DNA from 4 places in the Rhizobium gallicum bv. gallicum R602sp genome. Region 2 is predicted to be linked to each of the others. Evidence: predicted binding sites of a transcription regulator. Region 2 holds the regulator's gene; each other region holds the start of a gene.
What was found. The regulator LexA, encoded in region 2, represses DNA repair genes until DNA is damaged. The targets are predictions, from matches to a motif close to TGTTCNNNNTGTGTTCNG.

Region 1 (8,094 bases), on a different replicon from region 2:
TTGCAGAACTCCGGGTTCAGATCTGTGTGCAAACTTTGGCATCTAGACTACGAATTGAGGGTGCCGAAACGCGGAAAAGGATTTGAGCTTATTTCACCGGCGAGGTTGGCAGTGAAATGCTTTCATGAATATGTCGAGCGACATTCCTAATCTTTGCGCCTTGCGCGGGACATGGCAGATTAAGAGCCAAAGGCTGACATGCTGCATTTCCTGAGGTGAAGGACACGCCGTCCTGACGCTTTCCACCAGCGAAGGTGATTTCATTCTTGATGATCTCGCAGATGAGATCAAACCTTGGCACGCGGCACCGCAGGTGTTTCTGAGACGCCAAAGCCACCACAATCCGATCGATCGGTAAAGATCCGGATGAACGTTTGCAGGCGGCCCGCGCAGTGATTATCCGGGCTCGATGAAAAGCCATCAACTGATCGGCGTCCGGCAAGCCCCTGTTCGTCGGGTCCTATAGTCGGCTGAGCAACTCCGATTTCTTCGCCTCGAATTCCTGATCTGTGAGAATACCTTTTGCATGAAGGGCTGCGAGGCGTTCAATCTTGTCGAAGATGTCCTCATCGGACCGACGCGCCTCCGGCGCTGGACGCGCCGCTTGTTGTGGCTCGGTGGATTCCGGCGCGGACGATGCGAATATCGATGGCGCAACCGTGGCGGCAGATGGTCCGGTAGCCGACGTGCCCGCCGGTTCCTTGCCGTTCTGACGGACCACATCCAGTTCCGAAATTTTCACGAGTCCGTGCTGAGACGTAAAGCTCAGCGACTGGTCGCTGCTTTGCTGTTGCGAGAAACCGCCAATGCGATGGTCCTTCGTGTCGTAGACCGTAACCCGGCCGCCGACATCGATCGCCAGTCGTCGGGTTGTCGGGAAAAACGCATAGCGCAGGTCATTCTGCGCCCCGGTCGAGGCAGGATGCCCGAGCTCCTCGGGCCACCAGTTCCCGGCCGACAACGCCCCAGGCACGAACAAACTGACGCCGCCTTGACCCTGGTATTGGGACTGGTGCGACCTCTGCGGCTCCAGCAAATCCGTGCTGCCTACCAGGACCGCAAGCTCGGAACAAATCCCCGCCACGTTCGCCTTCAGAGCATGGTTGAACATGTCGCCGACCATGATCATGCCGCCCTGCGACCATTGCCCCATGCCACCGAGATCAGGATGGTTGAACTGAGCCTGTGTCGCCTGTCCGGCGATAATCGCCATCAGAAGGTGCTCGACCGCGCTAAGGCTGACCCCGTACCGCTGTGCAATCCCCTCCAGGGTCCGTCGACCCTCTTCACTGAGTTGTCTCATCGTGATCGCCCTTGCCTTATGAAGCGTGCATGTCGCAAGGCCGAGCCCCGCAACGAAGTCAAGAAGCTCTCCACGACATTAGAACAATACGGAACGAGGTGACAAATGTCACAAGATATCGCACCAGTTCTACCATCACATCGTCGGCGTAGGCTTATGCGCCGATATCGACGCAGTTCGAAAACTGCTTCCATAATCTTGACCTCAGATACCGGAACGCCAGGACTGCGGGCAAAGTCACGCCACCTACGTACAATCTCCCGACCACGCCGCGATTACTGCGGACGTCGAGATGACAAACTGTGCGACCGGTCGCAACAAATCGATAGATGCGGCCGCATCGTCAAAACAGATCTAGGTCGAGGTCCCGGCACTATTCGGCGTCGGGTTCAACCTAAAGCCGCGCAAGTACCTCTCTATCCACGCTATCCGTTGCAGTGACGGATAGGACCGTTGTGATGTGGGCGGCGGGCTTCGGTGCAACTGAGTGGCGACACCTAGCGTCAGAACAGGTCTGGCTTTTACTCGCCTTGACCATGACCGCCTCTCTCGGAGTCGCACTGCCGCCGCCGGAATCTTTTCTCATCGATGACATTTTCGACCGCTGTGGACAGGCTCCTGTATCGCATTGATTTCTCTGATGGATCACGAGTTTTCGTGCTGTGGAGGACGGTTGAGGTGAGATGCCACCCGAAACATGCCGATTGACTCGCTTTTCGCATAGGAACAAAAGAGGAACATTCTCGCTTTTAAACGAGATGGAAACCTGCTTTTGACGAAGGCCACAGATGGCGCAGCCGCGCGCGAACCTTACCCTCTCCGAGCTTCGAGACCATATCCGGCATCTCGAAGGAACGGCTGGCCGCCGCAAGGTCGTCCTGCCGTTCGGGGTCGCCGAAATCGACCGACACCTTCCGGGCGGGGGCCTTTCATACGGAGCGTTGCATGAGGTCGCCGGCGGCGGGACAGGGAGTGTCGATGGAGCGGCCGCAGCGCTGTTTGCGGCGGGCATCGCTGCCCGCACAAAGGGTAAAATCCTGTGGTGTCTGACAAGGCCAGACCTGTTTTTTCCGGCCATATCTCAGGCGGGCCTGCATGCCGACCGGGTGATCTTCTGCGAGGCCGACCGGGAAGCGGACGTGTTGGCTTCAATGGAAGAAGGCCTCTGTTTCGGTGGCCTTGGAGCGGTGGTCGGCGAGCTCGTACGTCTTCCCATGACAGCCTCGCGCCGTCTCCAGCTGGCAGCCGAAAAGACCGGCACGATGGGTATAGCGCTCCGGCGCTGGCGGCGGCAGACGGAAGCCTCGGACTTTGGCCAGCCCACCGCTGCAGCAACGAGATGGCGCGTGAGCGTCTTGCCGTCCGAACCGCTTCCCGTTGCCGGTGTCGGCCGGGCGCGATGGCTGGCGGAATTGATGCGTGTGAAGGCGGGCGAGTGTGCTGAGTTTGAAATAGGAGCCTGCGATGCCAAGGGTCGTATCCGTCTACTTCCCGCGTCTGGCCACGGATCGGCTCAGACGGCATGGAGCAGAAGCCGTGCCAGCTGAACGCCCGCTCGTCGTCATCTCGAAGAGCGGCTCCAAGCGATGGATTTCTGCCGCCGACAGCAAGGCGTCAAAGCTCGGTCTAAGAATCGGCATGCCCGCCAGCAAGGCCCAGGCGATGGTCGCCGATCTGGTCATGATTGACGCCGCTCCTGGCGAGGACGCCGCCGCGCTCGAGCGGCTCGCCCTTTGGGCGCTCCGGCAGTACACGCCGGTGGTCGCCGTGGATGGGACCGACGGCTTCGTGATGGACACCGAGGGAGCGGATCATCTGCAGGGCGGCGAAGCCCTCCTCGTCAGCGGATTGGTGAACAGACTGCGGGCGAAGGGATTGTCAGCGAAGGCAGCCGTAGCCGATACCTGGGGTGCGGCCCACGCACTTGCGCGGCTGACTTCGGACGATACGACCGTCGTTCCCGTTGGAGCGATTGCCAAGGTGGTAACCCAACTGCCGATCCACTGTCTCAGGCTGCCATCGGAAATGGTCCAGGGTCTGCGGGTGCTCGGTGTTGATACCGTCGGCCAGCTTTTTTCAATGCCGCGCGCACCCCTGACGCTTCGCTTCGGTCCGGAACCCTGCCGTCGCCTGGACCAGATGTTCGGCCGGATCGCCGAACCGATTGACCCGATCCGTACGCCGGACCTGGTCGAGGTATCCCGCAATTTCTCCGAACCGATCGGCGCGGCCGAAACCATCGCAAAATACACGCGCCGCCTCGTCGTCCAATTGACGGCTAGGCTGGAGGAGCGAGGGCTTGGCGTACGCCGATGCGACCTGATCATTCACCGCGTGGACAACATCAGGCAATGTCTGAGGGCGGGCCTCGCCAAGCCTGTCCGCGAGCCCGCCCGACTTTCGAAACTCCTCTGCGACCGCATCGAGAAGATCGATCCTGGCTTCGGAATCGAGAAGATGGCGCTCGTTGCCGTTATGGTAGAACCGCTGGAGGAGAAGCAAATCGCACCCTCGTTGATCGAGGAGACGATCGTCGACGTGACGCCATTGGTCGATATCCTCGGTAATCGCGGCCAGCGTCTCTATCGCGTCGCTCCCGTTGCTTCCGACGTTCCGGAAAGGTCCGTCAGGAAGATCAGTCCGACGGCAGACGAAACCGGAGAGAACTGGGCGGCGAAGTGGCCGAGGCCGTCACGTCTACTTTCGACGCCCGAGCGGATCGAGGTGATCGCCCTGCTTCCCGACCAGCCACCTGCCGTCTTCACCTGGCGCGGCAAGCGACGACGCGTAAAACGCGCCGACGGTCCAGAACGCATCTTCGGCGAATGGTGGCTTCGCCCCACGGAGATGTCCGCGGTTCGGGACTACTTCGTGGTCGAAGATGAGGTGGGTGAACGATACTGGATCTTTCGGGCCGGCGACGGGTTCGATGCGGAAACCGGCTCCCATCGATGGTTCCTCCATGGAGTGTTCGGATGAGATACGCCGAGTTCCAGGTCACGACGCATTTCTCCTTCCTGCGAGGCGCCAGTTCCGCCGAGGAACTCTTTGCCACAGCCGCGGTCCTCGGTATCGATGCGCTCGGTGTCGTCGATCGCAATACTCTGGCAGGAATCGTGCGTGCCTGGGAGGCGGCGAAGACGACCGGCGTGCGGCTCGTAGTCGGATGCCGGCTGGACCTTTCGGACGGCATGTCGATACTCGTTTACCCGACAGATCGTCCGGCTTACTCGCGGCTCTGCCGTCTGCTGTCGCTCGGAAAATCGCGAGGCGGCAAGGGAAACTGCGTTCTCGATTTCTCCGATTTCGCCCAGTACGCCGATGGCCTCATTGCAGTCCTCGTTCCTGACGAGGCGGACGAGACCTGCGGCATGCAGTTGCGCAAGCTCGCCGAACTCTTTGATGACCGTGCCTATGTCAGCGTCTGTCTGCGGCGTCGGCCGAACGACAGGCTGCGCCTCCATGGTATTTCGACCTTGGCGACCCGATTCAAAGTGCGGACAGTTGTCACCAATGACGTCCTGTTTCACGAGCCTTCCCGCCGCCAGCTACAGGACGTCGTGACCTGCATTCGCAACAAGACAACGATCGACGATGTCGGCTTCGAGCGCGAGCGACATGCAGACCGTTTCCTCAAGGCTCCCGAGGAAATGCATCGGCTGTTTGCCGAATACCCCGAAGCGTTGGCCCGAACGCGGGAGATTGCCGACCGCTGTCGTTTCGATCTGAGCCAACTCGAATATCAGTATCCCGAGGAGGCGATTGTTCCGGGCCTCGACGCCCAGCAGAGCCTTACGAAGTTCGCCTGGGAAGGGGCAGCCGAACGATATCCCGAGGGCATCCCCGAGAAAGTCAGGAGGGCAGTCCAGCATGAACTCGAACTCATCAGGGTCATGAAATACGCGCCCTACTTCCTGACGGTTTACAGCATCGTGCGGTTCGCGCGTTCAAGGGGCATTCTCTGTCAGGGCCGGGGATCTGCGGCGAACTCGGCTGTCTGCTATTGCCTCGGCATCACCTCGATCGACCCGGAAACAAATGATCTCCTGTTCGAGCGATTTGTGAGCCAGGAGCGCAACGAGCCGCCGGACATCGACGTGGACTTCGAGCACGAGCGGCGCGAAGAGGTCATACAGTGGATCTACGAGACCTACGGCCGGAGCAGGGCCGCACTCTGCTCGACGGTCACGCGATACCGCACGAAGGGCGCGCTGCGCGACGTCGGCAAGGCGCTATCGCTTCCCGAGGACATGATCGCCCAGCTTTCATCCGGCGTTTGGGGCTGGTCAGAGGGCGTCAGCGAGAAGCATCTCAAGGAGAACAATCTCAACGCCTCGGACTACCGCCTGCGGCTGACCCTCGATCTTGCCCGGCAACTGATGGGTGCGCCCCGTCACCTTGGACAGCATCCTGGCGGCTTCGTGCTGACCCATGACAGGCTGGACGACCTCGTGCCGATCGAGCCGGCCGCGATGGACGACCGTCAGGTCGTCGAATGGGACAAGGACGATATCGATGCGCTGCGCTTCATGAAGGTCGACGTCCTAGGGCTTGGAATGCTGACCTGCATGTCCAAGGCCTTTGCGCTGATGGCAGAACACAAAGGAGACAACAAGGACCTTGCGTCAATTCCGCAGGAGGACCATGCGACCTACGCGATGATCCGCAAGGCCGACACGCTTGGGACGTTCCAGATCGAGTCGCGCGCCCAGATGTCGATGCTCCCGAGGCTGAAACCGCAGACGTTCTACGACCTGGTGATCCAGGTGGCGATCGTCAGGCCCGGGCCGATCCAGGGCGACATGGTGCATCCCTATCTCAGGCGGCGGGAAGGCCGGGAAAAGGTCGAGTACCCGACGCCGGAACTGGAGGCGGTGCTGAGCAAGACGCTTGGCGTGCCGCTTTTTCAGGAGAGCGCGATGAAGGTCGCGATGGTCTGCGCCGGCTTTAGCGCGGGAGAGGCGGACCAGTTGCGGCGCGCGATGGCGACCTTCAAGCACACAGGAGGGGTTTCGAAGTTCAAGAACAAGCTGGTGTCCGGCATGGTGAAAAACGGCTATTCGCCGGAATTCGCGGAAAAGACCTTCAGCCAGCTCGAAGGTTTCGGCAGTTACGGCTTTCCCGAGAGCCATGCTGCGTCTTTTGCGCTGATCGCCTACGCCTCGAGCTGGGTGAAATGCCACCATCCGGACGCCTTCTGCGCAGCTCTCCTGAACTCTCAGCCGATGGGTTTTTACGCTCCGGCCCAGATCGTTGCCGACGCCAGGGTTCGCGGGATCGAGATCAGGCCCGTTTGCATAAATCGGTCCCGCTGGGATTGCACCTTGGAAGACGGGGCGGGTTCGCGTCATCGCGCGGTTCGACTTGGATTGCGAATGGTGCGGGGTTTGGCAACGGCAGACGCCGCGAGGATCGTCGCGTCGCGCGCCGGCCAGTTTTTCGTCTCGGCCGATGACATATGGCGGCGATCAGGCGTGCCCACGGCCTCTCTGGTCAAGCTTGCCGAAGCCGACGCTTTCCTCCCGTCGATGGGCCTTGAACGGCGTGAGGCGCTCTGGGCGATCAAGGCGTTGCGCGACGAACCGCTCGAACTATGGGTCGCGGCGGCGGAGCGGGAAGCGAAGGCGATTGCGGAAATGCAGGAACCCGCGGTCACATTGAGATCGATGACACAGGGCATGGAGGTCGTGGAAGACTACAGTCACACAGGTCTGACCCTGCGCCAGCATCCGGTGTCCTTTCTTCGTCAGGACCTCAGGAAGCGGAGCATCGTCACCTGTGGCGAGGCGATGGCCGAGCGGGACGGGCGATGGCTGATGACGGCGGGACTGGTCCTCGTGCGCCAAAGGCCTGGGTCGGCCAAGGGCGTGATGTTCATGACACTGGAGGATGAGACCGGAATCGTCAACGCCGTCATCTGGCCGAGCCTGTTTGAGAAACAGAGGCGGGTCGTGTTGTCCGCCACGATGCTCGCCATCAACGGCAAAATCCAGCGCGAGGGCGAGGTCGTCCATCTGGTCGCCCGGCGGCTGTTCGACCTGTCGTCCGATCTCGGAGGGCTCGGCGAGCGTGACGGAGCGTTTCCGTTGCAACATGGTCGCGGTGACGGGGTGGTTCACGGAAGCGGTTCGCCGGATTCGCGGGATCGACCAAAGCCCTTGGCACCGACGCGAGATCTCTACGAACCCGATTGGCACATCGACACACTGAAGGTCAAATCGCGGAACTTCCATTGATTGACAGAGGTATGGAGGGACCGGAGCGTTGCCGAAATACTGTATCACCTGTCACTTGACGGCCGCAACGGAGTGGGATCTACGATCCGGGAGACAGAAATTGGGAGCCGTACCGGGATCGACGCCACATGGACCGCGAAGGAGCCGATCGGGTGGCCCTGGCAGTCAACGCCGGAACGAGCGATGATCTACGCGAGGACTTCGAGGCCGCCGGATATCCGCTTCTTACGACTGAAATCGTCGCACCTGGACTCATCAAGGTCTATCCGCACCCCGCCTGAGGGAACTTGCCCGAGCAACCGAACGCTTACCCTACAAGACGGCAAGGTCCAGAATTACTCGCCCCGCCCGACGGCTGCCGCCCGTCGGAGGGAACTGTTTGAAGTGTGGCAGCGCTGATGGTGTTGTTTGGAGGCGAAGATTGCCGTCGTCGGAACCGCGGTTCCCGTCCCGGTGGCTACTGGAAACTGCAGGAATCGCAGCGGCTTGCACGGCGACGCAATTCATCCTTCGGTGGCCGGGATGGTTCCTCGCTTATTCAGGGGCAAGCTAAAC
Region 2 (8,094 bases):
TGAAGGGCGAACTTGACCGGTCATGGGAGGACTATGACCACGCAGTCATCGGCGTCGGTGATTTGTCGGCGCTGGCAGATATTTTCAAGCGCAACAACATCACCCGCGTCGTCATGTCTGGCGGCGTTCGCCGTCGCCCCGAATGGCGGGAAGTGAGGCCAACCTGGCGGACGGTGGCAAAGATGCCGGGTGTGGTGCGTACGCTGCTTTCGGGCGGCGACGATACCGTGTTGCAGATGGTCATCAAGCTCATCGAAGACGACGGTCGGCGGGTCGTCGGCGCGCAGGATATTGCCCCCGACCTGCTGGCGGCTGTCGGGCCGATCGGCGCCATGTCGCCGGGGAATGACGACAAGATCGATATCCTGAAGGCGGCAGCAGCCGCCGAAGCGCTTGGTGCGCTCGATGTCGGGCAGGGCGCAGTCTCCGTCGGCGGACGCATCGTGGCGCTCGAAGGCGCCGAAGGGACCGACGGAATGCTTGAGCGCGTCGCATCGCTGCGTGGCGCCGGGCGTATATCGCCGCGCCGCCGTGGCGTGCTGGTCAAGCTCTGCAAGCCGCAGCAGGATGTCCGCGCCGACCTTCCGTCGATCGGCCTCTCCACGGTGACGAATGCCAAGGCGGCGGGTTTGGCGGGAATTGCAATCGAGGCGGGACGTGCTCTCGTGCTGGATCGCCAGGCTGTGATCAAGGCAGCCGACGAAGCCGGGCTTTTTGTCTGCGGGCTCGATCGCGGCCTGCCGTCATGGGGGCTGTGATGAAGATCGCGATCGTGGTAGGCGAGGTTTCCGGAGACCTTCTCGGCGCCGATCTCGTGGCTGCACTGAAGCGCAGGCATGCCGGGATTGAACTTGTCGGCGTCGGCGGCGACGCGCTGGAGGCACAGGGGCTGAAGTCGCTCTTCGACTTCTCCGAGCTTTCGATTATGGGCATCACACAGGTGCTTGGAAAATTGCCGAAGCTTGTCGCCCGCATCAGGCAGACGACGGCTGCAATCGTTGCGGCAAAGCCCGATATTCTTTTCATCATCGACAGCCCGGATTTTACCCATCGCGTTGCCAAACGTGTTCGCGAAGCCCTGCCGGAACTCCCGGTCGTCAATTATGTCTGTCCCAGCGTTTGGGCGTGGAAGGAATATCGCGCCCAGCAGATGCTCGGTTATGTCGACCATGTGCTGGCCGTTCTGCCGTTCGAGCCCGCGGTGATGGAGCAGCTCGGCGGACCGCAGACGACCTATGTCGGCCACAGGTTGACGGCGGATGCGGACCTGATTGCCGCCAGGCGCGGCCGGGCAGAAAAGCTCAGGACCGTCGGCGAGGGCCGGAAAACGATCATGCTGCTCCCGGGCTCGCGCTCGTCGGAGATCACAAAGCTGCTTCCCTATTTTCGCGATGCCGTCAATGAGCTCGTCGCCCGCGGTGGCACAATGCGGTTTCTCATGCCGACCGTCAGCCGCAGGGAATCGATGGTTCGCAACCTCGTGGAGGACTGGGAAACGAAACCGGAGATCCTGATTGGCAATGAACAGAAATGGCGAGCTTTCGCGGAGGCCGATGCGGCAATGGCTGCCTCGGGGACTGTCATCCTCGAGCTTGCACTTACAGGCGTGCCGACAGTCTCAGTCTATAAGACAGACTGGATCATCACGATGATGACGCGGCGCATCAAGACGTGGACAGGAGCAATCCCGAATCTGATCGCCGACTATGCCGTCGTCCCCGAATATATCAACGAGGTCGTTCGTGGCGCGAGTTTGGCGCGCTGGATGGAACGCCTTTCCAGCGACACGCTCCAGCGGCGCGCAATGCTCGAAGGTTTCGACCTTGTCTGGCAGCGCATGCAGACGGAAAAGCCGCCGGGCGAGAAAGCGGCGGATATCGTTCTCGACATTCTGGACAGGAAAAAACCCGGCCGTCTCTGACCGGGTTTTTTCGGGCGGAAGCGGCTTAGCGCTTCGAAACCGGAACGTAGTCGCGCAGCGGTTCGCCGATATAGAGCTGGCGCGGGCGGCCGATGCGCTGCTGTGGATCCTCGATCATCTCGTTCCACTGGGCGATCCAGCCAACCGTACGGGCCAACGCAAAGAGCACCGTAAACATCGTCGTGGGGAAGCCCAGCGCCTTCAGCGTGATGCCGGAATAGAAGTCGATGTTCGGGTAGAGCTTCTTTTCGATGAAGTATTCGTCGGTCAGCGCGATGCGTTCCAGCTCCATCGCGACTTCGAGAAGCGGATCGTCCTTGTGACCGAGTTCGGCGAGGACCTCATGCGTCGTCTTCTGCATGATCTTGGCGCGCGGATCGTAGTTCTTGTAGACACGGTGACCGAAGCCCATCAGGCGGAACGGGTCATTCTTGTCCTTGGCGCGGGCAATATATTCCGGAATGCGCTCGACCGAGCCGATTTCCGAAAGCATGTTGAGCGCCGCCTCGTTGGCACCGCCATGAGCCGGGCCCCAAAGGCAGGCAATGCCGGCCGCGATGCATGCGAACGGGTTGGCGCCCGAAGAGCCGGCGAGACGAACTGTCGAGGTCGAGGCGTTCTGCTCGTGATCGGCGTGCAGGATGAAGATACGGTCCATGGCGCGCGAGAGGACCGGGTTCACGACATATTCTTCGCACGGGACCGCGAAGCACATGCGCAGGAAGTTCGAGGCGTAGTCGAGATCGTTCTTCGGATAAACGAAGGGCTGGCCGATATAGTACTTGTAGGCCATGGCCGCGATAGTCGGCATCTTGGCGATCATGCGTAGGCTTGCGACCATGCGCTGATGCGGATCGGTGATGTCTGTCGAGTCGTGGTAGAAGGCAGACAGAGCGCCGACACAGCCGCACATGACGGCCATCGGATGGGCGTCGCGGCGGAAGCCGGTGAAGAAGCGAGACATCTGCTCGTGCACCATGGTGTGATGCGTGACGCGGTAGTCGAAGTCCTTCTTCTGGGCAGCCGTCGGCAATTCGCCGTAAAGCAGTAGATAGCAGACTTCCAGGAAGTCGCCATGTTCAGCAAGCTGTTCGATCGGGTAGCCGCGATGCAGCAGAATGCCTTCATCGCCGTCGATATAGGTGATCTTCGATTCACAGGAAGCGGTCGAGGTGAAACCAGGATCGTACGTGAAGGAACCGGTGTTTTTATAGAGTGCACCAATATCGATGACGTCCGGACCGATCGTTCCGCTTTTCACGGAAAGATTGGCGGTTTTGTCGCCGATTTTGATTGTTGCGCTTTGATCCGTCATGCTGATCCTCCAAACTGGCGGCGGCGCCATAAAAGCGCCATAGGGTTAAGCGTCCTCTCCGATAGCTATATGATCAGAGCGCCAATGCCAAGTTACCGTGGCGCCATTTTGTGCATCGCAGTATCAACTTTTGGACACTCCTGCGATGCCGGAGGCGCATAGCGGAAGCCAATGATTTAATTCGGCTTTTTGCAATCCAATTTTTTGGTCTTTTTTCAATCGATTATTGTTGCTGAAACGCCCTCAGGGCTGCATTCTGGTTGTATTCATAGGCTGTCGGCATGCTGGGTGCATGCCGGAGTTGAAAACGGCTGAGCTGCGCATTTCCGCTTCTGTAGATGTCGCGGACAAGCAGTTTGCGAGCTTCCCGGCTTGCGCTTTTGGAATGCGGGAAGGAGCCTTCGGCAACAGGACAGCGCTCGCCCGTCAATAGCCACCGTTCACCCCAATAGCCACAGATCAGTCATTGTGGATGCATACCGGCTTTCGGCCTGCAAATGGCGAGCGAAGGAGCCGCTCAGGGCACGCGCCTGCGCATTGCGACGGTTTTTTCGAGCTTGGGCGGCGATCTGGTTTGCGTCCGGCACGAATCTTTCGCCGCCTTCTTCGATCATATGGCCATGCTCAGCGCTTTGGCTTTGACCGATCGCAGCCGTGAGGCGCGCTGCGACCCGCGAAAAGACGGGGGATGCAAACTTTTCATCGCGGCAGCAGGAAGAGGTAAGCAATGCGATGCGAAACGGTGCCACGCCCGGCTTGCGATGCCGCGGACATCGTCCGTCACGCGGGCAAGGTTGCGGTTCGGCGCCTGCCAATGGCGCAGTGCATTTCGCGGATGAAACCTCGCGGAAAACCGGCGCCGTCGAACCGTGCTTTGAACAACTGCCTTCGAGAAACTCGATTGCCCGTAGAGCTTGGCGCGCCGGCGCCTTTGCCGGCGACGCGCTGCCAGTCAATGGTAGCGGCGGATAAGGCCGACGAGCTTACCCTGAACCTTCACGCGATCCGGTCCAAAGATGCGCGTTTCGTAGGCCGGGTTCGCCGCTTCAAGCGCGATGGACGCACCCTTGCGGCGGAACCGCTTCAGCGTCGCTTCCTCGTCATCGACCAGTGCCACGACAATGTCGCCGGGATTGGCGGTGCTGGTGTTGCGGATGATGACCGTGTCGCCATCGAAGATGCCAGCATCGATCATCGAATCGCCCTTGACCTCAAGCGCATAGTGTTCGCCGGAGCCGAGCATATCGGCCGGAACGTTGATGTCGTGCGTGTTGTTCTGGATCGCCGAGATCGGCACGCCTGCCGCAATGCGGCCCATGACGGGAACCGAAATAGAGCTGTTATTGTCTTCGTTCGCCGGCTTCGGCGCGGCGGCAGCAGGCTGCGGCTTGCCGAGGCTGCCCTCGATGACGCTCGGCGAAAAGCCGCGGCGGGGCTGCATGCTCGGGCTGTAGGCTTCCGGCAGCTTGATCACTTCAAGCGCGCGGGCGCGGTTCGGTAGGCGACGAATGAAACCGCGCTCTTCCAGAGCGGTAATCAGCCGGTGGATGCCGGATTTGGACGCGAGATCCAGTGCATCCTTCATTTCGTCGAAGGATGGCGGAACGCCGGATTCCTTCATACGCTCATGAATGAAGAGGAGAAGCTCCTGTTGTTTGCGTGTCAGCATCGAAGTTTAACCCCAAATTCGTGAAACAAAGCCAGAACAGACACTATATGTTCCATATGTGTTCCGCAAGTACCTAAATTTTCGTAAAACTTCGTCCCAATACCGGTCATTTTCGGAAACTTTGTTTGCCGGATCATCGCTTTCAGCTTGCATTGACCACGTAGCGGCACACATCTTCAGCACAGGAAATGGAGACCTGGCGCCATGCAGCATCCGTTGGATCATCTTGTTCTACCGGTCACCAACATCGATCTCGCGCGGGAGCGGCTGGGACGACTGGGGTTCACGGTTGCCGCCGAGGGCCGTCATCCTTTCGGCACAGTGAATGCTTGCGTTTTTTTCGCCGACAAGACCTACCTCGAGCCGCTTGGCGTCGCGAGTGCGAAAGAATGTGAAGAATCAGTGCGGCACGGAAACGTGTTTGTGGCGCGCGACCAGGCCTTTCGTTTCCGGTGCGGCAATGACGGATTCTCTGCGGCAGCATTCAGCACGGACGACGCGGACGCCGATCATGCTCATTTCGTGCGTGCGAGAAAGAGCGGCGGCGCCATGCTGGAGTTTTCGCGCCTGATCAAGATGCCGGACGGGTCGCAATCGACAGGCACTTTCAAGCTTGCGTTTGCCGCCGATCTTCGGGCGCCGGATTTCTTCCTGTTTGACTGCCAGCGCATCAACGCCTCTCCGGCCGATCGGAGCGCGTTAGAAAAGCACGCGAACGGTGCAACCGGTATCTCGGAGATGGTGCTAAGCGCGCCCGAGCCTGAAGCCTTCGGCTCGTTCCTTCAGTTGGCCGTGTCTACGACAGAAATTGAGCGGACACCGTTTGGCGTGGCGATCGCGGCAGCGAATGTCAGGATCAGTCTGCTGTCGCCGGAAGGGGTGGAGGCTTATTTCGATTCGGTGCCGTTAACCGTGGATAAGGGTCTGAGAGGCAGCGCTATCGTTTTCCGCACCACCGATCTTGCCGTGACAGAAGCGCTTTTGGCTGATAACGGGATGCCCTATACACGCAAGAACAACAGAGTCCTGGTGAAGCCTGCGCCCGGCCAAGGCGCGATCTTCGCCTTCGAGGAGACCCGATGAGCAATACGAATTCCGAAGTCGCAGTCGGCGAAGGTGCCGGCCGCGTCGTATTTTCCAACAGTGGCAGGCTGTCGCTGATCGCCGGCGCATGCGAAATGGAGAGCCGCGACCATGCCTTCATGGTTGCTGGCACGCTCAAGGAGCTTTGCGGCAAGCTTGGCATCGGGCTCGTCTACAAGACCTCCTTCGACAAGGCGAACCGCTCTTCGCTGTCGAGCAAACGCGGTATCGGTCTAGAGAAGGGCTTGAAAGTCTTCGCCGACCTCAAGAAGGAACTCGGCATTCCGGTTCTGACAGATATCCATTCGGAAGAGCAATGCGCGCTGGTCGCCGAGGTCGTGGACGTTCTGCAGATCCCGGCCTTCCTCTCCCGTCAGACGGACCTGCTTGTGGCAGCCGCGAAGACCGGCCGTGTCATCAATGTCAAGAAGGGCCAGTTTCTCGCTCCCTGGGACATGAAGAATGTTCTCGCCAAGCTAAATCAGAGCGGCAACCCGAACGTTCTGCTTTGTGAGCGTGGCGCGTCCTTCGGTTACAATACGCTGGTCTCGGACATGCGCTCGCTGCCGATCATGGCGGCCATGGGGGCTCCGGTCATTTTCGATGCGACCCATTCCGTACAACAGCCAGGTGGCCAGGGCACGACGTCGGGCGGGGAGCGCCAGTTCGTCGAGACGCTGGCGCGGGCGGCGGTTGCGGTCGGAGTTGCAGGTGTCTTCATCGAGACCCACCAGGATCCGGACAATGCCCCCTGCGACGGCCCCAATATGGTGTACTTGAACGACATGCCGCGGCTTCTGGAAAAGCTGTTGGCCCTCGACGCCGTCGCCAAGGCGGAGTGATCCTGGCCGAAGGTGCCCGCCGTCAACCGGCGAGCGCCATCCTTTGGCTTGAGTACGACCGCGTTGCGGCGGACGTCGTTACGTCATCGAGAAGGAAGCGGGCCAGCAGGTGATTGAGGTGTATCGCCTCGTCACCGAGTTCGCGGCAGGCGGCATTTGTCTGTTCAACCATCGCCGCGTTCTGCTGCGTGACGCTGTCCATAGTGTTGACGGCGGCGTTGACTTCCAGGAGAGCGGTCGTTTGTTCGGCAGAGGAACGCACGATCGACTCGATCAACGCGGTCACCTTCAGAACCTGCTGATCGATATTGCCGAGCGCTTCACCGGTGCGGTTGACCAAGGCAACGCCGGCCGAAACCTGGCTGGAAGACGTCTCGATCAGCTGCTTGATTTCCTTTGCCAGATTGGCGGAGCGGCTGGCAAGGTCGCGCACTTCCTGTGCAACCACCGCAAAACCCTTTCCGGCCTCGCCGGCGCGGGCGGCTTCCACGCCGGCATTGAGCGCGAGCAGGTTGGTCTGGAAGGCGATTTCGTCGATGACGTTGATGATCTCGCCGATCTGTGCAGATGATGTCTCGATCTCCTCCATCGCAGCGACCGCCTCGTGCACGACGGTTGCCGAATAGCTGGCGCTTTCCTTTGTCGCCGTCATCATCACGTTGGCTTCTTTGGCCCGTACCGACGAGTTCTTGACGGTGACCGTGATCTGGTCGAGCGCCGAGGCCGCCTGCTCCAGCGAGGCGGCTTGATGTTCGGTTCGCCGGGCCAGATCGTTTGTGCTCGATGCGATTTCGCCGGAGCCGCTCCTTACTACATTCGTCACGATCGAGATTTCCTTCATCGCTTCACAAAGCGTGCGGACGCTCGAATTGAACTGCTCGCGCAGCTTCTCGTAGGCTGCGTCGAAAGGCTCGCTAAGCTGGACCGTGAGATCGCCGCCGGAGAGCCGTTCCAGGCCGCGGCTCAGGCTGGCGATGACGCCCTCGCGGATGGCTTCCTCGTCTGCATTGGCAGCGGCAAGCGCCGCATCGCGCTGTGCTTGGGCCTGACGTTCGGCATCCTGGCGGGCACGGATATTGTTCCGCTCTTCGGCGGATTCGCGGAAGACGGTGACGGCGCGCGCCATCTCCCCGATCTCGTCGGCACGCCGGCTGAAGGGCACATCCTTCGAATAGTCGCCGCCGGCAAGGATCGCCATATAGTCGCGCATCGCCGAGATCGGCACGATGGCGCGGCGGCGGAAGACGTAAAGGCCGCCAAGAAG
Region 3 (8,094 bases), 1.8 Mb from region 2:
GGGTGCCCCTTCAGTGACAGCGAGAGATAGCGATAATCCTCGACCACCTGCTCGCCTGGCAGCATTTCGGGCAGTGTCACCCTCGGTTCGACTTGGAGATCGACATTCGACACCCGATCGAACAAAGGCAGCCTCTCTGCGGCACTTTTCACATCAAGCGCCCGCGCCTCCCAGAGCGCCTCTCGCCGCGACAAGCCGATGGAACCGAACGCATCGGCATCTGCCAGCCGTTCGATATCCGATTTTTCGAGGCCCGAGCGCAGCCATAGATCACGGATCGAGCTATAGCCGGCACCTCGATTTGCGATCAATTTCGCCTTTATCATGTCGCCGGAAAGGCCCTTCACCTGCCGCAAACCGAGGCGAACCGCCCTCTTCGTCCGGATGATCTTGTGCATGTCCCTGTGCCGGAAGTCGATCTTTGACTTGTCGAAATGCGCATCCTCCAAGAGGCAATCCCAATCCGAACGATTGATATCCACCGCACGAATTTCGACGCCGTGCTCCCTGGCATCCCGGACCAATTGCGCCGGCGCATAAAATCCCATCGGCTGCGAGTTCAGCATCGCCGCACAGAAGACATCGGGATAGTAGGCCTTTATCCAAGATGAAGCATAGACGAGCAACGCGAAGGAAGCCGCATGGCTTTCCGGAAAGCCGTATTCGCCGAAGCCTTTGATTTGATTAAAACACTGCCGCGCAAATTCAGACGAATAGTTTCTCGAAACCATTCCGTCGATGAATCGCTTCTCGAAATTGCCGATCGTGCCGGTTCTCTTGAACGTCGCCATCGCCCGTCGAAGCCGATCGGCTTCCGCCGGCTTGAAGCCTGCAGCGGTGATAGCAATTTGCATTGCCTGCTCCTGAAACAGGGGAACACCGAGGGTTCTTTCCAGCACCGCCTTCAATTCCTTGCTGGGATATTCGATGGGTGTTTTCTGCTCCCGTCGCTTGAGGTAGGGGTGCACCATATCGCCCTGTATCGGCCCCGGCCGGACGATTGCCACCTCGATGACGAGATCGTAGAATTCCCTTGGCTTCAGTCGCGGCAGCATGCTCATCTGCGCCCGGCTTTCGATCTGGAAGACGCCCAGCGTGTCGGCCCGGCACATCATCTCGTAAACCGGTTTGCCCTCCTCCCCATGCTCCTTGTTGCCGAGATCGGCGAGCGTTTTCTTCACATCGTAGTGCAGCTGAAGAAGTTCGAAGGCCTTGCGAAGACAGGTCAGCATCCCAAGCGCCAGAACATCAACCTTGAGAATCTTGACATTGTCGAGATCGTCCTTGTCCCACTCGATCATGTAGCGGTCCGGCATCGCCGTCTTCATGATGGGCACGACTTCGTCGAGCCGGTCCCGGGTGATGACAAATCCGCCGACATGCTGGGTAAGGTGGCGCGGAAAGCCGAGTAGCTCGGACGCATATCTGAGGACGTTCTTCGTCACCGGATCGCTCATGTCGAGACCGGCCGCCTTTGCATCGCGCTTCGACAGATTGTCTTCCGACCAGCCCCAGACGAGGCTGCTGATTGCCGATTGGACATCTTCCGAAAGCCCGAAGGCCTTGGCGACCTCGCGGCCAGCAGAGCGGGTGCGATAGGTGGTCACCCCCGCTGTCAGCCCGGCATGCTCTATACCGTATCTTTTATAGATGTACTGGATGACTTCTTCGCGCCTGTCGTGCTCGAAATCGACATCGATATCCGGCGGTTCGTCCCGGTCCATCGAGATGAACCGATCGAAAAGCAAGGTGGCCTTGTTCGGATCGACTTCCGTTATTTCAAGGCAATAGCAAATGACCGAATTCGCAGCCGATCCGCGGCCCTGGCACAGAACCCCGAGCTTGTAGCGGGCGTGTTGAATGATCTTGTAAACTGTCAGGAAATAGGAAGCGTAGTTTTTCTGCCTGATGAGATCCAGTTCATAATCGATCTGTGTCACGATTTTCTGCGGAACAGGCTGCGGGTGGTAGCGCTTTGCAGCTCCGGCCCAAGTCAACCGTTCGAGCGTTGCATACGGCGTTTCGCCAGGATCGTTTTCAGGCGGATAATTGTGCTCCAGCTCCTTGAGCGAAAAGGTCAAGCTGGAGAAGAATGCGCGTGTATTGTCGATCGCGTCGGGATAGTCCTTGAAGAGGCGCCCCATTTCCCGCGTTCCCTTGAGATAGCGCTCTGCATTCGGCGCCAGAAGGAAACCGGCTTCGGCAATCGGAACATGCTTGCGGATCGCAATCACGATATCGGAGAGAGGCCGCCGGTCTGGATGATGATAAAGAGGCTGATTGGTCGCGATCAGCGGAATGCGGTTGCGGGCGGCAAGCATGGAAAGGATTGCAAAAACCTGTTTGTCGCGGCCATCATAAGCCGGCGCTAGCGCCATATGGACCTTCTTCCGAAAGCGTTTTCGAAAACGCTGCAGGCAATTCTCAAATGCTAGCTGACCAACGGCATCATTCACAACGAGCCGGTCAGGAACAAGGGCGAGCATCATCTCGTCTCCCCATTCCATGATCTCCGCCTCGGTGAGAATGCAGGAGCCTTTCTCCGCCTCCGGCTTTAGATTCCCGGCGCTCAGAAGACGGCAGAGATGCGCCCATCCTCGCCTGTTTTGTGGATAGGCAAGAACATCCGGAGTTCCATCCGAAAAGACGAGACGCGCACCTGGCTGGATGCGGATTGGATCGGGAATGATCTGCTTCTTCTCGTCCTCTTCCAGAAGGCCGGCTTCCTTCCTGTCGAATTTTTTCCTGATCTCCTCCGCCTGCGCATGTGCCCGCACGACCCCGGCAACCGAATTCTTGTCAGCAATCCCGAGTCCGCCGAGCTTCAGGCAAGCTGCCTGCACCACCATCTCCTCGGGACTGGAGGCTCCTTCAAGAAACGAGAAGTTCGTTCTCGCACCAATTTCGAAAAATGCGGGCGTCGTGCTCATGCAAAGAGCCCATGCATGAACCAGCGAGGAGGAAGTTCATGCCCGTAAAAACCTTCGCGATAGATCCAGAAGCGGTGACCGGCATCATCCTCTATTCGGAAATAATCGCGTGGCTCGGCATCCGCGCCATCGGTCCACCATTCCATGGCAAGCCGCTCCGGTCCCTCGCTTCTTGCCACGCGATGCTGCATGCGCCGCCAGCGGAAGATTTGCGGCGGACCGTCAGGCACTTCGGCAAGCAGGGCCTCCACTTGCTCCGGCCTGGTAAAAAGCCGCAGGGGACGCTCACATCTGGAAGGAAAAGGATTTCCTTCCTCCGCCTTGCGGTGTGCCTGAAGGCCTTCCATGGCGGGAATTGCAATCGCCGCCCGCTCCGGCACATGGCTCTCGCGCAGTTGAAATCTCTGCAGGCAATCGGCGCCGAGGCGGGCTGCGATTTTGTCGATGAACGCCGCAAGCGATGTCTCCCTCTGTCGGCTTCCTTCGAAATCCCCCTGCGTCGCATTGAAGGGATCATGGCGCAGCACATTCAGCCGCAGGATTTCAAAGCCGTAGCCGGCATCGAGATCGTCGTGGATTGCCTGCAGACGCTCGCTGAAAAGCGAAGCGATATGCTTCGGATCCCTGAGAGGCTGCGAGGCGCCGACGGGAATCCTGAAGACCCTGCCGTCGACGCGAAACAGCACGAGTTCGAATACACGGCCGCCGGCGCCGCGTGCCTCAAGCGAGGCTTTCAGTGATTGGGCGATCTGGCCGGTGAGGGCGAGGATATCTTCTTCCGTACCGATCGGCTCTATGAGGCGTCGTTCGGCGGAAAGACTGGCAACGGGCCGCCGCGGGGAAACCGGCTCCTCTTCCACTCCAAGCGCCTGGTCGAGCCTGAGCAGGAGTTGCGCGCCGAAACGGCGGGCCAACGGCGCGCGTGGAGTAGACAGGAGGTCGACGATATATTTGAGGCCGAGCTTCTTCAGTGCCTCGACGGTCGCTTCCTCCAGCCGAAGGGCTGCGACCGGCAGTGGTGCCAGCACATGTTCCATTTGATCGGTTTCGATGACGCCACCATCCCCGAATCGGGAAACGGCCCAGGAAAGGCCCGGCGACGAAGAGATCGCGCCGCGGACATCGAACCCCATATGGAAGAGCCGGGAAAGGATATCCGTGAGCATGGCCCTTTCGCCGCCAAAGAGATGGGCGCAGCCGGTAATATCCAGAAACAGCCCGTCCTTGCCGTCGAATGCCACCAGCGGCGTATAACGGTCGCACCAATCAGCGATGCCCTCGAGAAGCCGACGATCGGCCGCCAGGTCTTCCTCGATGACATCCAGAAGCGGGTATATGGCACGCGCTTCGGCCACTCCCTGGTTTTTTTTCAGTTTGATCCGTTCCGCCACCTCGTCGAGCGCCGTTAGCCGCATGGCATTGTCGAGCCGTCCAGAACAGACGATCGGCGGCGCATCAGGGCGTCCGGCCGAACGCCAGGATAGACCCCACCTCTTGCGGGCGATCCTGTCGGTTGGAAGGTGGGGAAAGCTGAGCGACAGAATGCGCTGATTGCTCGCCTGGAGAACGAGTGCGCTCTGGTTGGCTAACGGGCAAAAACCGGCGGTCATGAGGGTTCCACTCCAGAAGAAAGGAGAGGGGAGCCGGGTTGCGGCTCTTCTCCAGGATGAGACGAAAAACCGGATTGCCGATGCCGCCATCTAACATCGAACCATCCGGCAGAGGCCGTGCGCTGGCTGGCGCAGGTTCGGCACGCAATCGGAAAATGGCGCTGCTCGCCTCCTCCTCGCCTCCCTGCCGCAACAGAAAAAGCGGGCGGCCGGAAGCCCTTGCCCGCATGCTCAATCGCCGGCTTTCTGTAAGACCGAATTGGACCGGATTGCCGCGCACCTCCAGGATCGTGGCTGGGAAGAGGCCGCTTTCGACAGCCGTTTCGGCAAGCCACAGCGCCTCTTCCAGCTTGTGTGGCGAGGCCATGAGAAAGCGTTCCGGCTCCAATCCGAAATCCTTGAGGCCCACAGCATAGGGATGCCCTGCTTCCATTGTGCATATTCTGTCACCAATCCAAAAAACCGGCATGCCATCCGCCGTCTCCTGCCGCTGCAGCCAGGCGGCTAGCGCCAGCACGAAACCGCTGGGGCCGGCCGCATCCCGCAGCATCGAAGACCGGACTTCGGTAATGCCGTTAAGCGGCAGACCGCCTTCAAGCGCTTCATCGAGAATGGGAATGTCAAAGGACAGACGCAGCGGCGTGTTTGCAGGTCTTAAATAGGTTTCATCACCAGCCGCAAAAGCTTCTTGCGCCGCCGCCGCAAGCGTCGGTGCCGGCTTGCCTTCGAGTTTCGCAATGGTTTCGCGGAGCGCACAAAGCTGCTCGCGCGCCACGGCCGTCTGCGCCACGACGTTCACTCCAAAGTCAGATTGTTCCTGTTATGTTCTTATGGATTCCAGAGCTTTCTAAAAGAGTCAACACCCAATTCTTATGAATTTATTCCTGCCTTTGATTCCACACTCGAAAATCACCCGCAAAGGTTCTATATGGGCGCCAAAGGAAGGGAATTTTCATGGCCCGCATAGACAAGAGCGAGGATTGGCGGGACCGCCATGCCCCAACGCTCAGCACATTCGAGTCCCTGGCGATGGACGCCTATAGCCACTTGCCGGATGAATTCCGCTCGCTCACCGACAATCTAACGATCGAAATCGAAGACTTTCCCGACGACGATGTTTTCGAGGATATGGCGCTGGAAACGCCGTTCGACCTGCTTGGCCTCTTCGAAGGCCGGGGTATTTCCGAGCGCTTCACGGTCGAGACCGGCGAGATGCCCAATCGTATCCGCCTCTACCGGCGTCCCATTTTGGATTATTGGGCGGAAAACGATGAAACGCTCGGAGACATCATCACCCATGTTCTCATCCATGAGATCGGTCACCATTTCGGGCTGAGCGATGACGACATGGAGCGGATCGAAGCGAGCGTCGAGGAGGCCGTCGAGCGCTGACCTATTGCTCGGAGAGCTTCATCTCCGGATGATAATCCTTGCCTTCGACCTCTTTGACGATCGCCTGGCCGGCAATCACCTGGCCGGTCTGAATATTGTAGGTCAGCGACGGTGCACCGTGAAGCGACCAGCCCTTGTTGAGCGCATCGGTTACGCGATGGCAGAACGCGGCGTCGTCCTGGCCGGTCAAAAGGCGATAGAGCTTCATGATAAAGGCTTTCGTTCAATAGTCTGGCGTTCGGAAATCAGGCGGGCTTTATGGACCAGGCTTTCCGCCTGGACAAGATGCAGCCGCTCAATCATCCGACCGTTCAAGGTGATGACGTTGAGACCTTCGGCCGAAGGATCGGCGAAAGCGGCAATGATTTCTTCCGCCTCCCGGATGGCAGCCTCATCGGGAGCAAAGTGCCGGTTGGCAGCCTCGATCTGCATCGGATGGATCAGCATTTTGCCATCGTAGCCCATGGCCCGGGCATGCGCGCATTCGGCCTCGAAGGCATCTACTTCCTTAAAATCATTGAAAACGCTATCGATCGCATCGAGACCATAGGCGCGCACGGCGAGGATGACCTGCATCAACCATGGCACGAGATAGGTTCGGCCCGGTTGAGGCAGAACGCCGGTCTCCTTGCGCAGATCGTTCAGCCCGACGACGAAGCAATCGAGTCTCGAGCCGAGGGTGCGGCCAGCCTCTGCGATTGCCGCCGCGTTCAAGATACCGCGCGGCGTCTCGATCATCGCCCAGATACGCAAGGTCTCTGGTGCATCCGCATCAGCAAGAAGGTCGCTCACGGCCATGACATCCTGCGGTTCGTCCACCTTCGGCAAAAGTACCGAATCTGGCCGAAGCGCCTGTACTAGCTCCATATCGGCATGGCCGAAAGCCGACGAAAGTGCATTGATGCGGATGATCTTTTCCTTGTTCGTAAGCGGCTTGCCCGAAAAGAAGGTTTTCAGGTTTTCGCGGGCCTCCTCCTTCTTCTCCAGCGCCACGGAATCTTCGAGATCGAAAATGACGGCATCGCAATCGAGGGCATGGGTCTTTTCGAGCGCTCGGAGATTGATTGCGGGAACGCTCAGCACAGAGCGGTGCAAACTGAAGGAACGGATGGGCGAATTCTGGCTCATCACGAATGTGTGCCAAGCTTTGTGAAGAGTGACAAGACAACAAAAAGCCATGCTTGACTTGCAGAAATAAAAAACAAGGACCACATTCCTTTCGAAGAAAGGTCTAAACTCATGCAGAATATACGCTCCATCTTCCTCATGCTGGCAGGGATCACTGTATTCGTGGCGCTCGCTGCTCTCACCTTTTCGGTGACGCTCGCCGTTGGCGGTATCCTGACCGTGCTGATGGCTGGCCGCGCGCTTTCGATGAAGATGAAGCCGGCGCCCGTCCGCGCCAAGGCTCAGCCAAAGCGCGAAATGCGCATCTGGAACGACGGCCGCGGCACGATCATCGATCTCTAAACGCGCCCCAAGATTCTCCTTCATTTTTACGGCGTTTTGCTCTATTGCCGGAGCAATCGTTGAAAAACGGCATACAAAGGCAGGTTTCCATGGAAAAGTTCGTGAAGCTCACGGGCGTTGCAGCACCCCTCCCGGTCGTCAATATCGACACGGACATGATCATTCCCAAGGATTACCTGAAGACCATCAAGCGCACCGGCCTCGGCACGGGCCTCTTTGCAGAAGCCCGCTACAACGAAGACGGCACGCCGAACCCGGATTTCGTGCTCAACAAACCGGCTTATCAGAATGCCAAGATTCTCGTTGCCGGCGATAATTTCGGCTGCGGTTCCTCGCGCGAGCATGCCCCGTGGGCGCTTCTCGATTTCGGCATCCGCTGCGTCATCTCCACAAGCTTCGCGGACATCTTCTACAACAACTGTTTCAAGAACGGCATTCTCCCGATCAGGGTCAGCCAGGAAGACCTCGACAAACTGATGGACGACGCTTCGCGCGGTTCCAACGCCATCTTGACGGTTGATCTCGAAAACCTGGAAATCACCGGCCCGGACGGTGGTTCGATCAAGTTTGACCTTGACGAATTCAAGCGCCACTGCCTGCTGAACGGCCTTGACGATATCGGCCTGACGCTGGAGAAGGCCTCTGCGATCGACAGGTTCGAAAAGTCAAACGCCGCGTCGCGTCCCTGGGCA
Region 4 (8,094 bases), 700 kb from region 2:
AGAGATGGCGATGCAGACTGCGCTGACGACCGGCAGCAGCGCAACGTAGCCGACTTCCTGGAAGCTCGGCTGAATGACCAGTATCGCGCCGAGGAAACCGACGCCGCAGGCTGTGTAGCGCCGCCAGCCGATCGTTTCGCCGAGAAATAGGCTGCTCAGGATGGTGAGGATGATGGGTTCGACGAAGAAGATCGCGATCGCATCTGCAACCGCCATGTATTTCAGCGTGCTGACGAACGAGATCATCGAAATGGTGATGATGGCACCGCGGATCGCGTGGAAGAGGCTCTGCCTCCATGACGAATCTGTCAGTTTCTTGCGCCAGATAACGATCGGAAGCATGCAGAGAGCCTGTATGGCAAAGCGTGCAGCGGTAATCTCCGCAGACGGAACCGTCGTGATGGCAAGCTTGGAGAAGATATCGATCAGAGGCGATACGAGCACCGAAATAAACATGAGCATCAGGCCCATGCTGATTTCGGAGGATCTATTCTTCGTTATTGCGCTATTCATTTCCGGTCCGCTCGTCAGGGTCTTGCGGTTGCTTCATCGCACCAATCGGCAAAGGCCGAAATCGCCGCTTCGGCTCCGATCTCGTTCAGCGTCTCGTGCCGTTTATCCTGATATATTTCGGTCGTGATACGGGAGAAACCATGCCGTTTCAAATGGTTTGACAGCCATATCATCGCTTTTCCGAAATCGGTCGCTGGATCTTTTCCGCCGCCGACGAGGTGGATTGGCAGGTTCCTTTTCAGCCTGTCGAGATGCCGCTTCTGCGGCGCGCGAAAGGTGAGTTCGAATATATCGAGCCACAGCGAAACGGAAGCATCGAAGCCGCAGAGCGGATCGGCGATATATTTGTCGACTTCGGCCGGATCGCGGGAGAGCCAGTCAAATTCCGTCCGGTGGCCGGGGATGGATTTGCCCCAGGTGTCGAAGGTAAGCTTCGGCAGCATGCCGCTCGGAACGTCGGAACCTTTCAGGGCCTTCTCGGCAAGCAGGATGGCTTGCGCGGCCCGGCCTGTCAGACCGACAGCGAAATTCGAATTCCATACGGCGACGGCATCGAATTTTTCCGGAAGGGTTACTGCAGCGTTGAGCGCGATCAGCCCGCCCATGGAGTGGCCGAAGAGGATCACTGGAAGGTTCGGATGGAACCCTGCCGCATAGTCCCGCATGGCCACCATATCGGCAAGAACCTGCTGCACGCCGTTGCGCCTGGCGAACTGGCCGATCGGGGCGCCGTCAGCCACCGTCTCGCCGTGGCCCCGGTGGTCGTGCGCATAGACATGATAGCCGCGCCCGGCCATCGCCTTGGCGAAGCGTGCGTAGCGCTTCGAATGTTCAGCAAGTCCGTGGGAGATCAGCACGATGCCGCGCGGGCCGCCGCTGGCTGCCTCATGATGAAAGGCGAGCGTCGCCTCTGGCGTCTTAAGCCATTGTGTTTGCGAAAACATTTCCATCCTCCCGCTGCAAAAAGAGCAGATCGCGGGCCAAATGCAACATCCCGGCACATGTTTGCAGTGGAATTTCGGGCGAGTGAGGGTTGCAGGGGTTTGGGCCTCATGCTTACTTGTTCCGTAATTGTTCTGTCTGCGGGGAGTGGCGATGAGCAGGGCGTTTCTGCGCTGGAGGACGTTTGTTCTTTCAATGGTTTTGGCCGGCTTTGCGGTTGCCCAGGAAGGAGAAGGGGGAACGCGCTTCATCCTTGCTGCAAGTTGGCAGCCGGCATTCTGCCAGACAAACCAAAGGAAGCCGGAATGCAGCAGCCAGACCAAGGAGCGCTTCGACGCGACGAATTTCTCGCTGCACGGCCTGTGGCCGCTGCGGCAGAACTATTGTGGCGTATCGAAGGACTTGCAGGCAGTCGACAAAGACGGCGATTGGCAAAAGCTGCCCAAGGTCAAGCTGACGGCTGAGAATGCGTCAGCCCTTGCAAAGGCCATGCCCGGAACGCAATCGGGCCTCGAACGTCATGAATGGACGAAGCACGGCACCTGCACGAAGATGAGCGCGGATGATTATTTCGGCGTGGCGATCCGCCTGATGGATGACCTCAATGGCTCGGCGGTGCGCGATCTCTTTGCCGCGAATGTCGGCAGGACCGTCAAGGCGGATCAGGTCAAGACGGCTTTCGACAAGAGCTTCGGGGCGGGCGCTGGCGAGCGTGTGAAGATGAGCTGCCGGCGCGCGGGCAGCGTCCGCGTGATCAGCGAGCTGACGATCGGGCTGTCGGAGGATGCGGGCTCGGCCGCCGGCGCCGGAGCGGGACTTGCAAAACTCATGCAAGACGCCGGCCGCACCTCCTTCGGCTGCGACGAAGGTGTTGTCGACGCGGCGGGGTTCTGAGAGTTCATCGCAAGGTTCGAAACTGGAGCGCGGCTCGAAGCGGGGTGGGAGAACGATGCGGCTGGATGACTACGGACGCGTGGGGACGCTACCAGAGATACTCGGATGGGATACACGGCAAAATACGTCACGAGCTGGTGTTCCAGGCGTGGCCGGCCCCACGTCTGCCGGCGGAACGGTTCTGGATGTGGGCTGCGGCGATGGCGAGATACTCGCGCGTCTATCCGAAGCCAGCGGCGGGCTGCGTAGCGTCCTGACGAACAAAACGCACTTTCTGGCGGTTTCCGGCAAGCGCTGCGTGGAGACTACGCGACAGCAAGGGAACTGATCGAAACCGGCGCGGCAGCCAGCATGGGCAACCTTGAATCAGAACGCTGGGTGACGATCCTTTGGCGGTTGTTCAGCAAATGGAGGCCTGTGGCCTTGCCGACTGCCAATGGCGAGGAGTCCCGCGCATTTTTTCGGTCATCTTGATGAGCAGAGCTTTGACGGCGCTTGCAGCCGAGCTCATCGCGCTTGAGCGCGCTGCTTCGTTTCGACCCATACCGTGCGATGGCCCCCGACTATTTCATGCAACTGGGCGGAAAGCATGACGAGATCGGGCAAATCCCTCCGTTCCGCCGCTTTTCGCGGGCAACCAAATCGATTGCCGTAGAGAAAGCCGGTTTCGGCGTTGCCCGAAAGCCGGCTTTCGCCTAAATAGCGGCCACGGTTTTCAAGTTTCCGCCCGGAGCAGCGTATAATGGCACGTCAGTTCATCTATCATATGGCCGGCCTCAACAAGGCCTATGGCAACAAGAAGGTGCTGGAGAACATCCACCTCTCCTTCTACCCGGATGCCAAGATCGGTATCCTCGGCCCGAATGGCGCCGGTAAGTCCACCGTCCTGCGCATCATGGCTGGCCTCGACAAGGAATATACCGGCGAAGCCTGGCTCGCCGAGGGCGCAACGCTCGGCTACCTGGCGCAGGAGCCGCAGCTCGATGCGTCCAAGACGGTGCTCGAAAACGTCATGGAAGGTGTGGCCTCCAAGAAGGCGATCCTCGACCGCTACAACGAGCTGATGATGAACTATTCCGACGAGACGGCGGAAGAGGGTGCGAAGCTCCAGGACATCATTGACAGCCAGAACCTCTGGGACTTGGAAAACCAGGTCGAGATGGCAATGGACGCGCTGCGCTGCCCGCCGGGCGAGGCTTCGGTCGACAATCTTTCGGGCGGCGAAAAGCGCCGCGTGGCGCTCTGCCGCCTGCTGCTTGCCCAGCCGGATCTGCTGCTCCTCGATGAACCGACGAACCACCTCGACGCCGAGACGATCGCCTGGCTCGAAAAGCACCTGCGCGAGTATCCGGGTTCCGTGCTAATGATCACCCACGACCGCTATTTCCTGGACAATGTCACCGGCTGGATCCTCGAACTCGACCGCGGCCGCGGCATTCCCTATGAGGGCAATTATTCGGCTTATCTGCAAGCGAAAGCGAAGCGCATGCAGCAGGAGGGCCGTGAAGAAGCCTCCCGCCAGAAGGCTCTGTCTCGTGAGCAGGAATGGATCGCCTCCAGCCCGAAAGCGCGTCAGGCAAAGTCGAAGGCGCGTATCCGCGCTTATGACGAACTGGTGGCGGCAGCCGCCGACCGCCGTCCCGGCGACTCCCAGATCGTCATCCCGGTTGGTGAGCGTCTCGGCCAGGTCGTCATCGAGGCCGAGAACCTCACCAAGGGATACGGCGATACCGTCCTGATCGAGAACCTGAGCTTCAAGCTGCCGCCGGGCGGCATCGTCGGCGTCATCGGCCCGAACGGTGCCGGCAAGACGACGCTCTTTCGCATGATCACCGGCCAGGAAAAGCCCGACAGCGGCGAAATCCGCATTGGCGATACCGTCGATCTCGGCTATGTCGACCAGAGTCGTGATGCGCTCAACGGCAACAAGACCGTTTGGGAAGAGATCTCCGCCGGCAACGACATCATCAAGCTCGGCAAGCACGAAGTGAATTCGCGCGCCTATTGCGGCGCCTTCAACTTCAAGGGCGGCGACCAGCAGCAGAAGGTCGGCACGCTTTCCGGCGGCCAGCGCAACCGCGTCCATCTTGCCAAGATGCTGAAGGCCGGCGGCAACGTCATGCTCCTCGACGAACCGACCAACGATCTCGATACGGAAACGCTGGCCGCGCTCGAGGACGCGCTCGAAAACTTCGCTGGCTGCGCCGTTATCATCAGCCACGACCGCATGTTCCTCGATCGGCTTGCAACGCATATCCTCGCCTTCGAAGGCGATAGCCATGTCGAATGGTTCGAAGGCAACTTCGAAGATTACGAGCAGGACAAGATGCGCCGCCTCGGCGTGGATTCGGTCAATCCGAAGCGGGTGACCTACAAGCGCCTGACGCGCTGATAGCCAGAGCCGTCTCTTGGATCAGAAGCCCCGGCAAGCGCCGGGGTTTTTGTATTCTTGCCGGTCGCTTTCAGAGCAGTGAATTTCGTGAACAGAGCGGATTCCTGCTTGCCAGGCCTTCTCAATTCACATAAAGATATCTTTATATGTTGATTGGGTTGGGATATGGCTGAAGCTATTAGGCTTGGATTGGATGCGCTGGTGGACGTCTTGAAGGCGGCCGGTGAGCCGACGCGCCTGCGGCTTCTCGCGCTCCTTGCCGCCGGCGATTTGACGGTGACCGATCTTACGGAAATTCTCGGACAGTCGCAGCCTCGCATTTCGCGGCATCTGAAGCTGCTCGGTGAGGCCGACCTCATCGATCGTTATCAGGAGGGTGCCTGGGCCTATTTCCGGCTGAGGCAGGACGGCAAGGCGGCGGCGCTGGTGCGCGTGCTGCTAACACACGCGTCCCAGAACGACCCTGTGATCCTGCGCGATGGCGAGCGGCTTTTAGCCGTGAAGCGTCAGCGGGCAGAGCGGGCGCAGGCCTATTTCAGCCGCAACGCCGCCGAATGGGACGAGCTTCGGCGCCTCCATGCCGCCGACGAAGAGGTGGATGCCGCGGTCATCAAGCTGCTCGGTAATCAGCCGGTCAATTCGCTGCTCGATCTCGGCACGGGGACCGGCCGCATGCTGGAGCTGCTTTCCAGGCTCTATCGCAGGGCGATCGGCGTCGATGCCAGCCGTGACATGCTGAGCGTCGCCCGCGCCAATCTCGACAGGGCGGGCATCACCAAGGCTTCGGTGCGGCATGCCGACATCCTGAACCTGCCGTTCGAGGGACAGGACTTCGATCTCGTCACCATTCATCAGGTTTTGCACTTTTTCGATCAGCCCGAAATCGCGATCACCGAGGCGGCGCGGATGCTGGCACCCGGTGGACGTCTCATGGTCATCGACCTTGCGCCGCATGGGCTCGAATATCTTCGCGACGAGCACGCGCATGTCCGCCTTGGTTTCTCGCATCAGTCAATGACCGACTGGCTGCGCAAGGCGGGGCTCGATGTGGAGCAGACCGTCGATCTTCATCCGGGTCAGCCGGGCGAGAAGGGGCTTACGGTCACGATCTGGCTTGCGCGCGATCCGAGGCGCCTCATTTCATCCGAAGGCGCCGAAACAGTATTGGCCGGGGAGGTATGATATGGCATTGAACACCGGAGACCGCCGCGATATCGGCATTTCCTTCGAATTTTTCCCGCCGAAGTCGGAGGAGATGGAAGGTCAGCTCTGGAAGACCGTTGCCGAGCTGCAGGACTGGGATCCGGATTTCGTCTCGGTGACCTATGGCGCTGGCGGTACCACGAAGGCACCGACGCTGACGGCCGTGACGCGGTTCCTCAACGAAACGCCGCTTGCGACGGCGTCGCATCTCACCTGCGTGGGCGCCACGAAGGAAGAAACGCATCAGGTGATCGACCATTTCCGCAAGGCCGGCGTGAAGCACTTCGTGGCGTTGCGCGGCGATGCGCCGGGCGGGGCAGGGGTGCCCTACCAGCCTCATCCGGGCGGCTACGCAAATGCGGCCGAACTCGTGGCCGGCCTTCGCGAGATCGGCGATTTCGAGATTTCGGTGTCCGCCTATCCGGAAAAACATCCGGAGAGCCGGGACGTGGCGGCCGATATCGACATGCTGAAGCGAAAGGCCGACAGCGGCGCGGACCGCGCGTTGACGCAATTCTTCTTCGACAACGACAATTTCGAGCGCTACCTGGAGAAGGTGCGGGCCGCAGGCGTCAAAATCCCGATCGTTCCCGGCATCATGCCGATCCAGAACCTGACGCAGCTGAAGCGATTTGCCAGCGCATGCGGCACAGTGATACCGGCCTTTCTCGACGAGCGCTTTGCCGGTCTCGACGACAAGGTGGAGGAGCGGGCGAAGGTTTCCGTCGATGTCGCCGTCGAGCAGATCGAGGATCTCGTCCGCCGCGGGCTGGACGAGTTTCATCTCTATACGATGAACCGCTCGCCGTTGGTTTCAGCCGTGCTCACCAATCTCGGCCTCAGGCGCGAGGGCGCAAAGAGGGCAGCGGGCGCCGCTGCCTGAGGGCGGCGGTAGTCGGCATCGAATAAAAAAGCGCATGTCTGGCGGTGACATGCGCTTTTTAATTGGCTGAACTGTTAGCTTGTCAGGAGCTAGGTATTCCAGTCATAGGGTTCGCCGACCGCTCAAATGAAGAGCATGGACAAGACGAACGCGAACGCTGCACTGACCAACAGGACATTCAAGGATCGTGTAATACCCATGTCTGCCTCCTCGCGTTAACCTGCATATAATATGTCTGAATTGTGTCGCGTGGAAAGCGGATTCTATGCTGCAGCGCAACGGCGGACTGCGGATGAGCCACGTTGTGGTCGGCTAAGCAATTGGAATTAATTGCCAAATCACGATGGAATTTTATTCACACATTTTAACTGCGCGTTAAATTGGGCGATTGGACCGTTAACGGCGATGGCTACATAAAGGCATGAACGGAAGATGCTGATATGATGCGGGAAATCGAAATCGCGCCCCGGCATTTTCCGGGACGCGATCGAATGGGGCGGCCTTCACGAAAATGGATTGATCAGAGCGCGCTCAGCAGGCCGGGCGTGGCCCAGCCATCAGCGGGCATTCCGAGACGCTGCTGCTCCTTCTGGATCGCGACACGGGTGCCGGAACCCAAAATGCCGTCGATCTGACCGACATCGTGGCCCTTCGACTGCAGTTTGGTCTGCAACTGCTTCATCTGGTCATTCGCAAGGCCCTGTTCCGGCGTCCCCTTGAGATAGGGCTGCGCACCGCCAAAGCGGGTGGCGAAATAGGCGGCCGAGGTCGTGTAGATGAACGACTTGTTCCACTCGAGATAGATCTTGAAGTTCGGGTAGGCGATGAAGGCCGGTCCGTGACGGCCCTGCGGGAGAACGAGGTCACCCTCCAGATTGCCGAAGCTGGTGTTGCCGTCACGCGGTTGAACACCGAGTGCAAACCATTCGCCCGCCGTCATGGTGCCGCCGAGGCCCGATTTTTCCCAGGGAAGGTTGTCGGGCAGGGTGACTTCCTGCAGCCAGGGCTGGCCGCGTTCAAAGCCGAGATGCTGGATGAACTTCGCAGCCGTCAGGATGGCGTCCGGGCTGCTCTCCTTCAGCCTGACATGGCCATCGCCGTCGCCGTCCATGCCGTAGGCGACGATGTCGCGCGGAAGCATCTGTACCTGGCCGATCTCACCCGCCCATGCGCCGGTATTGGTCGCCGGGTCAAGGTCGCCGTGCTGAACCATTTCGATGAGCGCGATCAATTGCGGGCGGAAGAGTTCGGGACGGCGGCAGTCATG

Region 1: RGR602_RS31800 (ImuA family protein) is a predicted target of LexA. The motif match lies at 2,026-2,043, and genes of this name have one in related genera.
Region 3: RGR602_RS38515 (ImuA family protein) is a predicted target of LexA. The motif match lies at 5,353-5,370, and genes of this name have one in related genera.
Region 4: RGR602_RS12475 (ribonuclease T2 family protein) is a predicted target of LexA. The motif match lies at 1,575-1,592, and genes of this name have one in related genera.

The regions. Positions count from the first base shown of each region.
Region 1 is NZ_CP006880.1:1,851,372-1,859,465, reverse strand. It holds partial or broken gene RGR602_RS36670 (transglutaminase-like cysteine peptidase) at 215-358, shown strand; gene RGR602_RS31805 (SHOCT domain-containing protein) at 461-1,213, opposite strand; gene RGR602_RS31800 (ImuA family protein) at 2,092-2,850, shown strand; gene RGR602_RS31795 (Y-family DNA polymerase) at 2,768-4,282, shown strand; gene RGR602_RS31790 (error-prone DNA polymerase) at 4,279-7,539, shown strand; gene RGR602_RS37860 (hypothetical protein) at 7,668-7,820, shown strand.
Region 2 is NZ_CP006877.1:1,798,118-1,806,211, forward strand. It holds gene RGR602_RS08965 (LpxI family protein) at 1-758, shown strand, start outside; gene lpxB (lipid-A-disaccharide synthase) at 746-1,921, shown strand; gene gltA (citrate synthase) at 1,947-3,236, opposite strand; gene RGR602_RS37020 (hypothetical protein) at 3,677-3,850, opposite strand; gene lexA (transcriptional repressor LexA) at 4,189-4,905, opposite strand; gene RGR602_RS08995 (VOC family protein) at 5,110-5,988, shown strand; gene kdsA (3-deoxy-8-phosphooctulonate synthase) at 5,985-6,830, shown strand; gene RGR602_RS09005 (methyl-accepting chemotaxis protein) at 6,853-8,094, opposite strand, start outside.
Region 3 is NZ_CP006877.1:4,082,492-4,090,585, forward strand. It holds gene RGR602_RS19905 (error-prone DNA polymerase) at 1-2,930, opposite strand, end outside; gene RGR602_RS19910 (Y-family DNA polymerase) at 2,927-4,345, opposite strand; gene RGR602_RS38515 (ImuA family protein) at 4,386-5,330, opposite strand; gene RGR602_RS19920 (metallopeptidase family protein) at 5,495-5,932, shown strand; gene RGR602_RS19925 (DUF1737 domain-containing protein) at 5,934-6,140, opposite strand; gene RGR602_RS19930 (HpcH/HpaI aldolase/citrate lyase family protein) at 6,137-7,060, opposite strand; gene RGR602_RS19935 (hypothetical protein) at 7,172-7,402, shown strand; gene leuD (3-isopropylmalate dehydratase small subunit) at 7,492-8,094, shown strand, end outside.
Region 4 is NZ_CP006877.1:2,500,212-2,508,305, reverse strand. It holds gene RGR602_RS12485 (DMT family transporter) at 1-513, opposite strand, end outside; gene RGR602_RS12480 (alpha/beta fold hydrolase) at 528-1,457, opposite strand; gene RGR602_RS12475 (ribonuclease T2 family protein) at 1,609-2,349, shown strand; gene RGR602_RS12465 (hypothetical protein) at 2,866-3,048, shown strand; gene ettA (energy-dependent translational throttle protein EttA) at 3,092-4,741, shown strand; gene RGR602_RS12455 (ArsR/SmtB family transcription factor) at 4,907-5,923, shown strand; gene metF (methylenetetrahydrofolate reductase [NAD(P)H]) at 5,925-6,827, shown strand; gene RGR602_RS12445 (lytic murein transglycosylase) at 7,348-8,094, opposite strand, start outside.